DNA from 3 places in the Streptomyces sp. NPDC057743 genome. Region 2 is predicted to be linked to each of the others. Evidence: riboswitches for the same ligand, from Rfam matches in the RefSeq annotation. Region 2 holds a riboswitch; each other region holds the start of a gene.
What was found. Region 2 has a riboswitch for magnesium ahead of ACFVFQ_RS13495 (winged helix-turn-helix domain-containing protein). Riboswitches for the same ligand answer to the same signal wherever they lie in the genome.

Region 1: it holds a riboswitch for magnesium, as region 2 does, so the genes downstream of both, ACFVFQ_RS00825 (hypothetical protein) here and ACFVFQ_RS13495 (winged helix-turn-helix domain-containing protein) in region 2, are expected to answer to the same signal.
Region 3: it holds a riboswitch for magnesium, as region 2 does, so the genes downstream of both, ACFVFQ_RS22050 (NRAMP family divalent metal transporter) here and ACFVFQ_RS13495 (winged helix-turn-helix domain-containing protein) in region 2, are expected to answer to the same signal.

The regions. Positions count from the first base shown of each region.
Region 1 covers NZ_JBHVJX010000001.1:185,838-190,485, forward strand. The annotation lists gene ACFVFQ_RS00820 (SpoIIE family protein phosphatase) at 1-1,251, opposite strand, end outside; M-box (ykoK) riboswitch at 1,645-1,818, shown strand; gene ACFVFQ_RS00825 (hypothetical protein) at 2,047-2,262, shown strand; gene ACFVFQ_RS00830 (hypothetical protein) at 2,360-2,698, shown strand; gene ACFVFQ_RS00835 (hypothetical protein) at 2,799-3,083, shown strand; gene ACFVFQ_RS00840 (winged helix-turn-helix domain-containing protein) at 3,140-3,616, shown strand; gene ACFVFQ_RS00845 (ArsR/SmtB family transcription factor) at 3,786-4,211, shown strand; gene ACFVFQ_RS00850 (nitrate/sulfonate/bicarbonate ABC transporter ATP-binding protein) at 4,221-4,648, opposite strand, start outside.
Region 2 covers NZ_JBHVJX010000010.1:46,093-50,740, forward strand. The annotation lists gene ACFVFQ_RS13485 (hypothetical protein) at 18-482, shown strand; gene ACFVFQ_RS13490 (NADP-dependent oxidoreductase) at 656-1,561, opposite strand; M-box (ykoK) riboswitch at 1,858-2,031, shown strand; gene ACFVFQ_RS13495 (winged helix-turn-helix domain-containing protein) at 2,399-2,842, shown strand; gene ACFVFQ_RS13500 (hypothetical protein) at 2,914-3,309, shown strand; gene ACFVFQ_RS13505 (ArsR/SmtB family transcription factor) at 3,293-3,736, shown strand; gene ACFVFQ_RS13510 (hypothetical protein) at 3,841-4,185, opposite strand; gene ACFVFQ_RS13515 (NRAMP family divalent metal transporter) at 4,311-4,648, opposite strand, start outside.
Region 3 covers NZ_JBHVJX010000018.1:144,454-149,101, reverse strand. The annotation lists gene pls (epsilon-poly-L-lysine synthase Pls) at 1-496, opposite strand, end outside; gene ACFVFQ_RS22055 (hypothetical protein) at 945-1,724, opposite strand; M-box (ykoK) riboswitch at 1,880-2,049, shown strand; gene ACFVFQ_RS22050 (NRAMP family divalent metal transporter) at 2,346-4,013, shown strand; gene ACFVFQ_RS22045 (MgtC/SapB family protein) at 4,075-4,648, shown strand, end outside.

The DNA of each region.
Region 1 (4,648 bases), on a different contig from region 2:
GGGGCGGAAGGGGTGGTCGGGGCGGATGCCGTGCGTCGCGGCGCGCAGCATCTGGTGGGCGCCGCCGACGGCCGGCTCGTCGCCGTGCAGGACGGGCGCCGCCAGGTCGACGGTGACGAAGTCGGCGAAGCCCGGCACCGCGACCTCCGCCAGCTCCTCGGCGGTGCGTGCGACGTCCAGGGTGGTGCCGACGCTCACCCCGGCCTCGTACAGCAGCCGCAGCCGCTCGTGGGCGACCTCGGCCCGGCCGGAGAGCAGCCGCAGCTCCGTGGAGTCGCGGATGGTGGCGACCGTTCCCATGCCGGCGGCGTGCCGGTCGGTGGGCCGCTGGTTCACCGCCAGCAGCCGGCCGCCGGCCTGGTGGATCTCGTCGGTGGCCAGGCGGCCCGAGGACAGCAGCTCGGCCAGCCCCGGGGCGAGGTCCGGCAGCCGGGCCACCTCCTGCCCCTCGGCGTCCTCGGGCAGCGTCAGCAGTCGTCTGGCCTCGTCGTTGGCCAGCAGCAGCCGCCCCTCGCCGCTGACGATGACCACGCCCTCCCGGACGGCGTGCAGCACCGCCTCGTGGTGCTCGTACATGCGGCCCATCTCGACCGACCCCAGCCCGCGGGTCTGGCGTCGCAGCCTGGTGGCGATGACGCCGGTGGCGGCGGTGGCGATCACCAGCGCCGCGGCGCTGATGCTGAAGACCGTCGGTAGGTGGGCGGCGATGGCGCGGCTGACGCTCGCCACCTTCATGCCCGCGGACACCAGGCCCACCACCGAGCCGTGGGCGTCGGTCACCGGGACCACGGCCTGCACCTCGTGCCCGAGCGGGCCGTTCACGCTCTCGACCGCCACCTTGCCGGCCAGCGAGGGCCGGATGTCGCCGACGAAGCGTTTCCCGATGTCCTGGGGCTTGGGGTGGGTGTAGCGGATGCCGTGGGTGTTCATCACGACGATGAAGTCGACCCCCGCGCGGTTCCGGGCGGACTCGGTGAGGGGTTGCAGGGTCTTCGTCGGGTCCGGGGAACGGAGCACGGCCGGCAGGCCAGGGGAGTGCGCGAAGGTCTCCGCGACGGCCACCGAGCGGTTGCGCGCCTCCTGCTCGGCGTCGTGCCGGGAGGTCAGCAGCAGTGCCGCGAGTACGCCCAGCACGATGAGGAGACCAACGATGAGTTGGAGCAGGAAGACCTGCCCCGCGACGCTCTGCGGGCGTCGTTCGGTCAGTGACCGTACCGTTGCGCGCCGATATCGGCCGGACCCTGCGGCCATGCTGCTATTTCTAACACTCCCGGGGCGGGCCTGCCCATGGATGCGCGGCGGTCTGTTACGGAACGTGATCGAGGGGGTCGGCTTGCGCACTCCCCGGAGTCGGCGGGAGGGGGAGTCTCGGCCGGCGAGGCGCGGGGCTGGGCCGGGTCCGATGGGGGCGCGGGGGAGGGGCCGGTGGGCGATGCGCGGTTGGCGCAGCCGCGGGTCCTGCCTGCTCACAGGGGCTGAGGCGTCGCTCAACTCCGCGCATTCGGCGCACAGTTTCCGTGCCCCTCGCCCCAACCGCCGGGTGGCCGCGCCGGGTTCATCGACGCGTCCGCCGTCAAGGTTCGGTCAAGTAGTTGCGTCCATGCGCAAGTAGACCGGTATGCTGCTGGGCGTTCGAGAACGTCGAAGGCACCTCGTTCGGTGAGGCGTCTGCACGGACACAGGCCACTGACCCCACGACGTCGAGAGACGCCCAGGTTCAGGACAGGTCTCCCCGGGTTAAGGGGTGACCCCAAGTGGCTGCCCCGGCAAGGGGATTACGCCGTGGAGTGCCAAAGCTCTGACGAGTAGGGGTGAGCCGGCCCGTGCGCCGGTCCGCTCCTTTGCCGTGTCCGTCATGGCGCCCGCGGGCGCCCCGGTCGGGAGGAGGCGAGAGACATGGACGGCCATTGCAGTAGTCCGGGCCACAGTCGGCCCCGCATCCGCATGTCCTCGTTGACCTCCGGCACGCGGTAACACCCCTTCTTCCCACGCCCGCTCCCGCCCGCCCTCGGCCAGGCCGAGGCCCGTCGGCGCCGTAAGGGGTGGGTGCTGGCCGTGCGTGTGGACCGCACGGGCAAGGAGGGCTGGCGGATGCGGCCGTTCGGCCACCTGCTCACGGCGGCCCTCTCCACCGGCCGCGTGGTGGGTCGCACGGCCCTGCGGGCCTGTCTGCTGGCCGCGACGATCCTGGTCGCCGTCCGCATCGTTCAATTCGCCCTGGGGCATTGGGCGTTGTGGCCCGCGGTGCCCGGGGTGGCGTGACTGCCGTCCGCGGCCCCGGACGCCGGCCAGTCAGCCGCACCCGTACCGGCAAGCAATGCACACCTCCACCGAACCGAGAGAGGGGAGGGCGGCAGTCATGCGCCTCCTGAACCAACCGAACCGACTGCACCAACTCCCGCGCCCCCGCACCGAATCCGACCGGCACCGCGACCGGCCCGCCGTCCGCGGCCACCGCTGCCCGCGGGTCCGGCTGGCCCTGCACGACGGGACCGAGCGCACCTACCTGCTGGAAACGCCGGACAACTGCACCGACTGCCCGGGACCGCAGACCTGCTACGAGCCGCGGGTCCACCTGGCCTACCTCCTCGCCCGGCAGGGCCACGACGCCCACTGGCTGGCCGACTTCGCCGATCTCCCGCTCGCCGCGGCCGATCGCCTCACCGAGGCGGCGGCCACCCCGCGGGACCGCGTCTGACGTTACCCAACTCCCGCCACTCTTCCCTGACTTGACCCCTCCCTTCCCTCTCCTCCTTCCCCCTTCCGTCATCCGCCATCCGCACGGAGGTGAGTGCGCCATGTCCGTTCTGTCCGTGATCCACATCCGTCCGCTGCGATCGCCCGCGGCCCCGACCACCCCGACCGTCCCGTCCGCCCCCGCCGTCAGGACCGTCCTGGGCGGGGTCGTCGAGCGGCTCGCCCGGGGCGCCGTCGACAGCCCCGTCCTGCGCGTGTTGGAGCCGCCGACCGTGCGGCGGCCGTCGGGGGACCGCGCCCGCCGACGCCCGCGCGCCCACTGGCGTTCCGTCGTCGGCCCCGACGGCCGGCGCCGGCTGGAGGCCGACTGGCGGCCCGAGGTGTGAACGCGCCCCACCAGCGACTCCCTCCCCAACCGTTGCCCGGAAGATCAGGAACCGCCATGTCCCTGCGCTACGCACGCCTCCACCACGCCCGTGGGAACTGCCGATTCGGGATACCGGAAGACGCCGGACCCGCGCACGCCGCGGACCGTGGGTCCGCCACCGCCGACGCGGGGCCCGTCCCGAGCGGACCGCGACACCGGGTGGCCGGCCTGACGGTGGACACCGAGCAGCGCACCGCCCGCGCGGGCGGGCGCGCTCTCGTCCTGACCTATATGGAGTTCGAGCTGTTGGCCCGTTTCGTCGCCCACCCCCGGCGGGTGCACTCCCGGCGTCATCTGCTGACGACGCTGTGGGGGCATCAGGCCGTCAGCGGCACCCGCACCGTCGACGTCCATGTGGCCCGGCTGCGGCGCAAGCTGGGGCCCGGCTACCAGGCGCTCATCAGGACCGTCCGGCAGGTCGGTTACGCCCTCGATCCGGCGGCGGCCCCGGCCAGCCGCGGGGAGGTGTGCGGCCCGGGTGGCGCCGCATGAGACCGTTGCGCCGCCGTCGCCCGGTGCCCGCGCCGTGGCCGGGGACGGAGCCGGGCTGCCCCGCCCCGGAACGCCCCGCTGGCCCGGCCGAGTTGCGCGGTCCGCCCCGGCCGGTGCGGGGCGCATTCGGTGCGTGCCGTTCGGGGCCGCCAGTCGTTAGACTCCCTTCATGGATGCGCAAGCCCCACCCGATGCGGACCCGAGGTTCGAGCAGGCCGTTGCCGTGTTGAAGGCAGTGGCCGACACCACGCGTTTCCAGGTGCTCTGGGCGTTGACCCAACGCGAGCACGCCGTGGGGCAGTTGGCCGAGCTGGTCGGGGCGCATGTCGCGGCGGTGTCGCAGCATCTGGCGCGGCTGCGGGCGGCGGGGCTGGTGGTGTCGCGCCGGGAGGGCACCAGGATCTTCTACCGCGTCGCGGGCGACCATGTGCGCACGCTGCTGGAGGGCGCCGTGGTGGCGTCCCAGGCACCGCCGGCCGGCGCGACGGACCCGGCCCCGACGGCGGCGACGGGTGCCGTGGCGGCCGGCGAGGCGGCGGTGGCGCGTGGCGCGGTGCGCGGCCGGCTCCGCCCGCGGCCGGCGCCGGGCGGCTGAGGAGGCCGGTCAGCCGGTGGGGGAATGTGCGTCGGGCGACCGGACGTCGAGGCCGGCGCCGCCCTCGTCGAGGGTGTACTGCTCCGGGCCGGCGTCGTAGCCGAACAGCGCGGCGTAGCGGCCCCAGTCGGTGGCGGTCTCCAACTGCCTGGCGATCTGTTCGCCGGTGTAGTGGTGGGCCAGCAGATCGCGGAAGAACCCGGCGCGCAGGGTGCCGTCCCGGCGCTGGAGACTGGTGACGATCAGCCGGACCAGGGGCGCCGAGTCGAGCACCGCGCGGGCGAAGATCTTCTTGGAGTCCTGGACGTCCGCACCGGCGAACCCGCTGCCCTCCGGGGTGAGTTGGAGCTCGCCGCCGTGGACGACGGCGAAGCCGAGCAGGTCCAGGGCGTCGACCATGGGCAGCAAGTCGTCGACCTCCAGCCCGAGTTCGTCGG
Region 2 (4,648 bases):
GTGAGCAACCAATGGCCATGGTGGGCCTGTTCTGGATCGCCGAGGGCGATGTGTACGTGGGCGCGAAGCCGTTCGGGGCGACGCCCGGCGTACGCCTGACCCCCGAGGGCGTGGTGGCCCTCGGCGAAGGCCAGTCCGGCCTGCACCTGTGGGAGGACGTGCACGCGCTGACGGTGGCGGACGTCCCCGTGAAGTCCCTGCTGCGACAGGTCGGCGCGGTCAAGGACATCGCCGTGCTCTTGGCCACGAATCTGGCCGCCATGGACACGGTCTCGGGCCGGGCGACCGGGGCGCCCCCGACGCTGACGGTGGGAGTGGAAACACCCGACGGGGGCCACAAGTTGACGGCCTACGTGGCCGCGGCCAACGGCTACTCCCAGACCGAGGTCGACCTCTCCCGAGCCCTGCTGTCCCGCCTCACGGAGGGCGCCGCGACGATGGCCACGACGCTGGCGGCGATGTCGGAGTGGGGTCGTGCCTAGGAGGACGGATCGCCGCGGAGCGCGGAGCGGGAGAAGCTGTTGCGCGCGTGGGCGGGCTGACGCCTTCCTCTTGAAGCGTGTCCTGTCCGACCAGGCCGTTGCCGCGCCTGGTACTCCGGCCCCGGGAGTGAGCCGGAGGACGAGGCGCGGCGCTGTGTAACGCTGTGCATCGCTCAGAAGTTCACGACGATCTTTCCGGTCAGGCCGCCTTGGAGATAGCGGTGGTGTGCGGCTTGGATCTCGTGGAGGCCGAAGGTGGCGTGTACGCGTAGCTTCAGGGCGCCGTTGTCGACGAGCTTGGTCAGTTCACCCAGTCCTGTTCCGTCCTCATGCACCTGGTTGACGGTGGTGCGGACGCCGCGTGCGGACAGGTCGGGGACCGGGCCGGCTTGGGTGGCGATCGACGCATAGCGGCCGCCGTCGGCCACGGCGTCGGTCAGGAAGGCGCCGAAGGTGTCGAAGACCGCGTCATAGCTGCGGTCTTGGAAGGCGTCGCGGTCGGTGCCGGCGAGGTCGGCTCCGTAGTCGCGGGCGAAGGCGATCTGTGCGTCCCGTGAGACCAGGGCGTCGACGGTGACTCCGCGTGCGCGCGCTATCTGCAACGCCAACCCGCCGACCGCACCCGCGGCACCGGCGATCAACAGCCGCTGGCCGGCGGACACCTCAAGCCAGTCCAGTGTCTGCGACGCCGTCAGCCCGGGCAGCGGCAAGGTGGCGGCCTCGACCAGGCTGACCGCCTGCGGGGCCGGGGCCACCGCCTGGGCCGGAAGTACCACCAGGTCGGCCCAGGTCCCGCGGCCGGAGCCGAGCTGGTGCGACATCGCGATGACCCGCTCCCCCGCCCGCAGCCCGCTGTTCCCTCCATCGACGACGATCCCGGCCAAGTCCCAACCGAGTTGCAGCGGCAGGGGCGGCGTCCCCTCGCCGATGGCGCCCTCCCGCGTCTTGTCGTCGACGGGGTTGATGCTCGTGGCGACGGCCCGGATCAACACCTCCCCCGGCGCCGGTTCCGGTTGGGCGGCGTCGACGAGGCGGAGGACGTCGGGTGTGCCAAAGCGATCGATCTGTATGGCGCGCACGGGGAACCTTTCACACAACTACTGCCGATTCACACAACTACTGCTGATGTGTTGTGCAACCCGTGCCGTGATCGCGGGATTCCCCGACCGGCCCGCCAACCTCCGCCTCCCAGCGAGGGGTTGGCTGAGAGGCGGAGGGTGGCGCCACTCTGCAGGGGGTGGCGGACCAGCCCGCACCGACGGAGCGAGGCGTCCCTTCACGCCTTCGGTATCGGGCACGAGGAGGGGACCGTCAAGGCTTGGTCAACAAGTTGCGTTGATGTGCAAGTATCAGGCAGGCTTGAGGACGTTTGAAGGAGGCACCTCGTTCGGTGAGGCGTCTGCACGGACACAGGCCACTGACCCCACGACGTCGAGAGACGCCCAGGTTCAGGACAGGTCTCCCCGACCTAAGGGGTGACCCCAAGTGGCTTCCCTTGTACGGGGATTACGCCGTGCAGTGCCAAAGCTCTGACGAGTAGGGGTGAACCGGCCGTGCGGGCTGGTCCGCTCGCTGCCGAGTCGTACGGCGCGCTCGCGCGCCCCGGCCGGAAGGAGGCGAGAAACATGGACGGCAGTAGTTGCAGTAGTTGCGATGGTTGCAGCAGTCCGGGGCACAGTAGGTCGTCTACCCGTATGACTTTCTCGGTCTCCGGTACGCGGTAACACCACTCCCCCGACGCGTTCGCGAACGCTCTTTGCCAGGCACCCGTGCGGCTTTCGCCGACCCGGGCGGTCGGGCTGCGCGCTCGCGTGGCGGGCGGCTTCCGCACGCCTCAACCCCGCTCCCAGACCAGGCACATGGCGGGGCCTCGCCATGCCCTTCGCCACCACGCCCCCGATCCGAGGGAAACAACCATGAACCTCCACCACCGACCGCTCCGCCACACCCTGCTCGCCCGCACCTCCAGCGCGCGTCGACGCCACGCGGCCGTTCCGCGCCCGCTGCCTTCCCCGCACGAGCCCGCCGATCTGCCCAGGGCGCCGGTCCACCGCATCCGCGGCCTCGTCGTCGACTGCGAAACCCGAAAGGTGTCGGTCGGCGGACAGCAACTCAAGCTCACCTGCATGGAGTTCGAGCTGCTGGCGTACCTGGTGGCCAACCGGCGCCGGGTCTACAGCCGCGAGCAGTTGATGGCGTTGGTGTGGCAGCAGACCGCCGTAGGGGACCTGCGCACGATCGACGTGCACATCGCCCGCCTGCGACGGAAGCTGGGCCCCGGGCATCGGGCGCTGATCCGCACCGTGCGGCAGGTCGGCTACGCCTTCGAGCCGTCGGCCACCGCCACGCCCCGCCCCTGATGAACGAAGCCCGGCGACCGGCTCGTTGGGGGTCGCCCTCCCGCAACGCTGAGCATGCAAGGGATACCGTCATGCGATTCCTGCCCCGTTCCCTCCTCAGGCAGACCAAGCGCCCCGACACCGGGGCGACGGCCGTTCGCCCCCGCGAGCTGGTCACCCTCCATGTCCACTGTGACCAGGGCGCCGAGACCCACATACGCGCGCTGTGCGTGCTGGCCCTGAGCCGGCCCGGTGCTCGCGTCGAGGCCGTGCGCGTCGACCCGTCCGACGCGTTCACCACTCACCTACAGCTGATGGTCACGCTGGACAGCACGGCAACCGGCCTGCTGGACCGACTCGTCGACATGCTCTCCGGCATGCCGCCCGTCCGCGACCTGCACTGGCACCGGGCCCCGGACCGGCACGACGATCCGCGCGCCCTCGCCTCCGCGCTGGAAAGGGGAGCGTTCGGTGCATGCGCTCACTGAGTCCGACGCGTCCTTCCTTCCGGCGCGCACGGCGGCAGCTCCGCTCGCCGCGCCGCTGACGGTCGCCGAAATCACCGCCGTGACAGCGTTGTTGAAGGCGGTGGCCGGCCCGATCCGACTGCGGTTGCTCCAGGCTCTGGCCGAGGAGCGGGAGCTTGCCATCGGGGAGCTGACGGAGCGCGTCGGCGCCCCCTACGCCGCCGTCTCCGAGCACCTCGGGCGCCTGCGGGCCGCGGGACTGGTCGGGGTGCGCCGCAGCGGCCACCGCGTGCTCTACCGCACCACCAACCCGCACCTCCCGACGCTGCTCACCGCCGCCCGGCGCCTGGCGGCCCGCCCGGCTCCGGTGCGGCCGGACGCCACGGTTGAACACACGGCGGAGCGACGGCACACGGAGATACAGCACATGCAGATACCGCACACGTAGATACGGCACACGGAGATACGGCACACGGAGATACGGCACAGCGAGGCGGTCGGCGACGCGGGGGCGTGGACCCCGCAGTCGTCGACCGCCTCGCTGAATCGGCCTTATCTGACCGGAGATTCGGCGGTAGCGGCGTCGGCGATGCGCTCGGCCGCGGCCAGCGGAAGGTCGGCGTAGTGCGCTAGCCAGTGGGCGTCGTGGCCCTGGTGGGCGAGGAGGTAGGCCAGGTGCACGCGCGGTTCGTACCTGGCGCACGGGCCCGAGGGGCTGGGGCAGGTACTGGGGACGTCGAGCAGGTAGCCCTGCTCGATGCCGTCGTGCAGGGCCAACTGGAGGTGTCGGCAGGGGTGGTTGTGGTGGGTGGTGTGCGGGGCTGGCCGGCCGTCGGTGACGTGGTGCTGCCGGCGGGCCGGTGCGGTGAGCTTGGTGAGGTGCGGGAGAAGGCGCACGGGTGTCCTCCCTTCTCCGTGAGGGGGTGATGAGGGGTGATGAGCGGGTAATGGGGGGTGACGGCGGGCGGGGAGGGTCCGCCGCCACCCCGGTAGGGGAAGGGTCAAGTGCCGTCGTGGGAACGTCAGTTGCCGAGCGCGACCTCGACGATCTTGACGACGACGAGGACCATCGCGATCAGCAGATAGGTGCGCAGGGCGCCCATGCCGAGCTTGCGGCCGGTGGACATGGTCGGCCGGGTCAGCGTGGCGAGCGGCGGCATCCGCCATGAGTCGCGGCCGGTGCGGTCGATCGGGTCTTCCTTGGTGGCGGTGCGCCGGCGGGTGAAGGCGTAGCCGGCGGCCAGTACCCCGGCGACGCCGCAGCCGGCCATGATGTCGAGGATCGCGCCCGCGCTGATGTCCGGGAAGAGCACCGAGGCGGTCAGGATGATCGACAGCGACACCAGGACGCCGACGACCG
Region 3 (4,648 bases), on a different contig from region 2:
CCGAAGTGAAGATGATCCAGGCGTCGTCCTGGGGGGCCGGGGGACGCTGCACCCCGGTGGGTCGGGCGAGTCCGGGCGGCGAGGTGTCCGGGCCGAGGACGGCGCAGACGGCGGCCTCCCGGAAGACGGTGGCGGCCCGCTCGTCGGGGTCATCGGCGTCGACCGGTACGTACGCGGCGCCGCTGCGCAGGACGGCGAGGATCGAGAGGTACAGCTCGGCGGTTCCGGACGGCACGCGCACGCCGACCCGGTCACCGGGGCCGATCCCTTGCTGCCGAAGCTGTCGCGCGCGTCGTTCGATCTCGCTACACAGGTCGTGGTAGGTGATCGCCTCGGTGCCGGTGTCCAGGGCGAGCGCCTGGGGGTGTGCGGCGGCGGTGGCGTCGAGCACGTCGAGCAGGGTCCGCGGGGCCGGGGTGCCGGCGGTGCGGTATACGGCCCGCACGACGGCGGGCTCTGACGGCTCGAAGGACGATTCGAGAAGGGGCGACGACATCGATATGCCTTTGTTCGGTGCCGGTGGGTGGAGACCCTCGGACATTCGCCCCTACAGATGCCGCTGACCAGGCACGGGTTCGCCGATCGGGCACCCCAATCCAGCATTCGAACACATTGTGAAAGTCGCCGCGGGCCACTTGGGCAGGCCGCACCGGCAAACCGACCCCGGAGCCTAACTACGCCGTGGGAAAGAATTGACTCCAGGCGGAGATTGTTTTCGGGATCTTCGTCGCCGCGAGGCAAAACCGCAGGTCAGAGACCTGTCACCGATTGGTCACGGCCCGCGCAGTCAAGACTCCGCCAAACATTTGCCTCTTCACGCAGATGTTCATCGGCTTCTCATGACGGTCTCATCCCCCCGTCATGACGTCGCCATACCCTCGCAACGCGAGCTTCACACGCACCGGGTCGCACCTTTTTCGTCGCCAACGGCGCCTGACGGCACGTCACTTGAGGATGTTCACCGCGCGGGCCACCACGAGCACGACGGTCAGCAGCGAGACCGCCGACTGCAACAGCATCAGCAGCTTCGCCCAACGGGTCAGCGGCATCACGTCGGTTGGGCTGAACGCGGTGGCGTTGGTGAAGGACAGGTACAGGTAGTCGGCGAACTGCGGCTCCCAGTGCTCCGGAGCCAGCGCCGGCGTCGCCATCTGCGGGAAGAGGAAGTCGGGGTAGCGGCGCACCGCGTGGACCCTGGCGACCGGCCCGCCGCGGTCCCACTCCCAGTACCAGAGCGCGAAGGCGAGGACGTTGGTGAGCCAGATGGCGCCGCCGGTGGCCAGCAGCGGCCCGGCGTCCTCGCCCTCCGTGCCGCGCACCAGGCCGATCACCAGATGCACCGCGGACCAGCCGTTCGCCGTGCTGATCAGCGCGATCAGCGCCAGCCCCGCCCACCGGTAGAGCCGGGAGACCCGCTCGATGCGGACCGGGTCGGCCGCCACCAGCACGAGCAGCAGCGCCGCCTCCAACCCCGGCAAGAGCCACGTCGGATGGATCGCCAGCCGCTCCGGCAGCCGCCACTGGAGCACCACCGCCACCAGCACCGCCAGCGTCGACGGCCAGCGGGGTTCGCCGCGGGTGACCCGTCGCCAGGCCGGCCGCAGCCGCCGCCCGGCCTCGTCCAGTCCCGTCACCGCCGGCGCCAACAGCGCCTCGATGCGGTCCAGTCGCTCGGCCGGGGTGCCGTGGTCGCCCGCCTCGTCGGGCCGGGGGTGCTCGGACATGCGGCTCATGCTCACCCGGGAGCCGGGCGGTGTCCAGCGGCTCGACCGGCACGGCGGGGCCCAAAGGTGGCCGCAGGGTTAAGAGTCGGTCAAAAACTTGCACATCTGCGCAAGTAACTCCGTCGACGGGTCTAGACTCCTAGAGGTTTTGACAGCGGTCACCTCGTTCGGTGAGGCGTCGTCACGGACACAGGCCACTGATCCCACCCGTCGAGAGACGCTCCGGATCAGGACAGGTCTCCCCGGCACAAGGGGTGACCCCAGGTGGCTGCCCCGCAGGGGCTACGCCGTGACGTGCCAAAGCTCTGACGAGTGGGGGTGAACCAGTCGACGGCGACTGGTCCGCTCCTTACCGGATCGACGACGGCGCACCCAGGCGCCCCGACCGGAAGGAGGCGAGAGACATGGAATGCAGTAGTCCGGGCCATCAACGGCCCCTGCTCCGCCTGCCCTCGCATTCTTCCGGCACGCGGTAACCACCTTCCCTGCGCGGCCTCCCGCCGCAGCACGCCCCGTACGGCCCGCCGCCGGAACGGGAGGTCGCGCTGCGCGCCCGCGCAGGGAGGATGGCTGCGGCGTGCCCCCAACTCCGCCCCCTCAAGGGGGACTTGGGAGGTAGCCATGACCGAGACCACCATCCGCCCCACGGCCCCCGCCGCGCCCCCGACGGCGCCGGCCTCCGCCGTCCTCGACGACGCGCACATCGGCGACATCCGCGGCGCGCTCGGCACCATCCGGCACGACGACACCGCCCCGCGGCGGGGCCTGTCCGCCAAGCTCAAGACGCTGCTCGCGATAGTCGGCCCCGGTCTGATCGTGATGGTCGGCGACAACGACGCCGGCGCCTTCGCCACCTACGGCCAGGCCGGCCAGAACTACGGCACCCACCTGCTGTGGACCCTGCTCCTGCTCATTCCCGTCCTCTACGTCAACCAGGAGATGGTGCTCCGACTCGGCGCCGTCACCGGAGTCGGGCACGCCCGCCTGATCCTGGAGCGGTTCGGGAAGTTCTGGGGCGCGTTCTCCGTCATCGACCTGTTCCTGCTCAACGCCCTCACCCTGGTCACGGAGTTCATCGGCATCACCCTGGCCGCCGGCTACCTGGGCCTGCCGAAGGTCGGCGCGGTGCTGCTTGCCGCCGCCATCATCATCGCCTCCGCGTTCACCGGATCGTTCCGGCGGTTCGAGCGGATCGCCATCGGGCTCTGCGCGGCCTCGCTGCTGCTCGTCCCGCTCTACTTCATGGTCCACCCGTCCACCGGCCAGATGGCCCACGACTTCGTCGTCCCCCATCTCCCCGGCGGCCCCGGCCAGTTGTCCACCGTCATGCTGCTGATCATCGGCATCGTCGGCACCACCGTCGCCCCCTGGCAGCTCTTCTTCCAGCAGTCCTACGTCATCGACAAGCGCATCACCCCGCGCTTCATGTCGTACGAGAAGGCCGACCTGTGGATCGGCATCGCCGTCGTGGTGATCGGCGCCGCCGCCCTGATGGGGTGCACCGCCGCCGCCTTCGCCGGCACCCATGGCGTCGGCGCGTTCACCGACACCGCCGGCATCGCGCACGGACTGGCCGCGCACGCCGGCAAGTTGGCCGGGGTCCTCTTCGCCATCGCCCTGCTCGACGCCTCGATCATCGGCGCCTTCGCCGTCTCCCTGTCCACCGCCTACGCCATCGGCGACGTCTTCGGCATCAAGCACTCCCTGCACCGCGGCGTCGGCGGCGCCAAGGGCTTCTACGCCGTCTACGCCGGCCTGGTCGCCGCGGCCGCCGCCATCGTGCTGATCCCCGGCTCCCCGCTCGGCCTGCTCACCGAGGGCGTGCAGACGCTGGCCGGGGTGCTGCTGCCGTCCGCTTCGGTCTTCCTGCTCCTGCTGTGCAACGACCGCACGGTGCTCGGCCCTTGGGTCAACGGCCCCCGCACCAACGCCTTCACGGCCGCCGTCGTCGGCGTGCTGGTCACCCTGTCGGTCATCCTCACCGCCGCCGTGCTCTTCCCGGACATCGACGCCTCCGCCATCCTCGGCATCATGGCCGGCTGCGGCGCGGCCGGGGTGCTGGCGCTGGGGTACGCGGAGGTGCGGCGCCGCCGCAAGGGCTGGGCGCTGGGCGGCCGGCCGGTGGACCGCACCGGCCGCGACGACTGGCGGATGCCGCCGCTGGAGACCCTGCCCCGGCCGATCCTCTCCACCGGCCACAAGGTCGGCCTGACCGCCCTGCGGACCTACCTGCTGGTCGCCATGGTCCTGGTGATCCTCAAGGTCGTCGAAGTGGCCCTCGGCCACTGACCGTTCGGCCGCCCGTCACCCCCGGCCCCCGCACCCCACCAGCCCCGAAGGAGGCGCTGCCATGCGCACCCTGTCCCTCATCGACTTCGTGGTCCGGCTCGCCACCGGCGTGGCCTGCGGGGCGCTCATCGGTGTCGAGCGCCAGTGGCGCGCCCGCATGGCGGGGCTGCGCACCAACGCGCTGGTCGCCGCCGGCGCCACCCTCTTCGTCCTCTACAGCACGGCCGTCGGCGACTCCGGCAGCCCGACCCGGGTCGCCTCGTACGTCGTCTCCGGCATCGGCTTCCTCGGCGGCGGCGTGATCCTCCGCAACGGCGCGGGGGTCCGCGGGCTGAACACCGCCGCCACCCTGTGGTGTTCCGCCGCGGTCGGCGTGCTGGCCGCCTCGGGACGGCTCGAACTCGCCGCCATCGGCACCCTCGCCGTCCTCGGTGTCCACCTCGTCCTGCGCCCGGCCGGCCGGCTGCTGGACCGGGCGCCGGCCGCCGGCTCCGACCCCGACGAGGCGGTGCACGCCACCGTGCACGTGGTCTGCGAGCGCCGGGCCGAGACGCACATCCGCGCCCTGCTGCTCCAGGCGCTCAGCGCCTGTGACCTGACCCCCATCAGCCTGCGGGCCAGCCGCGACACCGAGG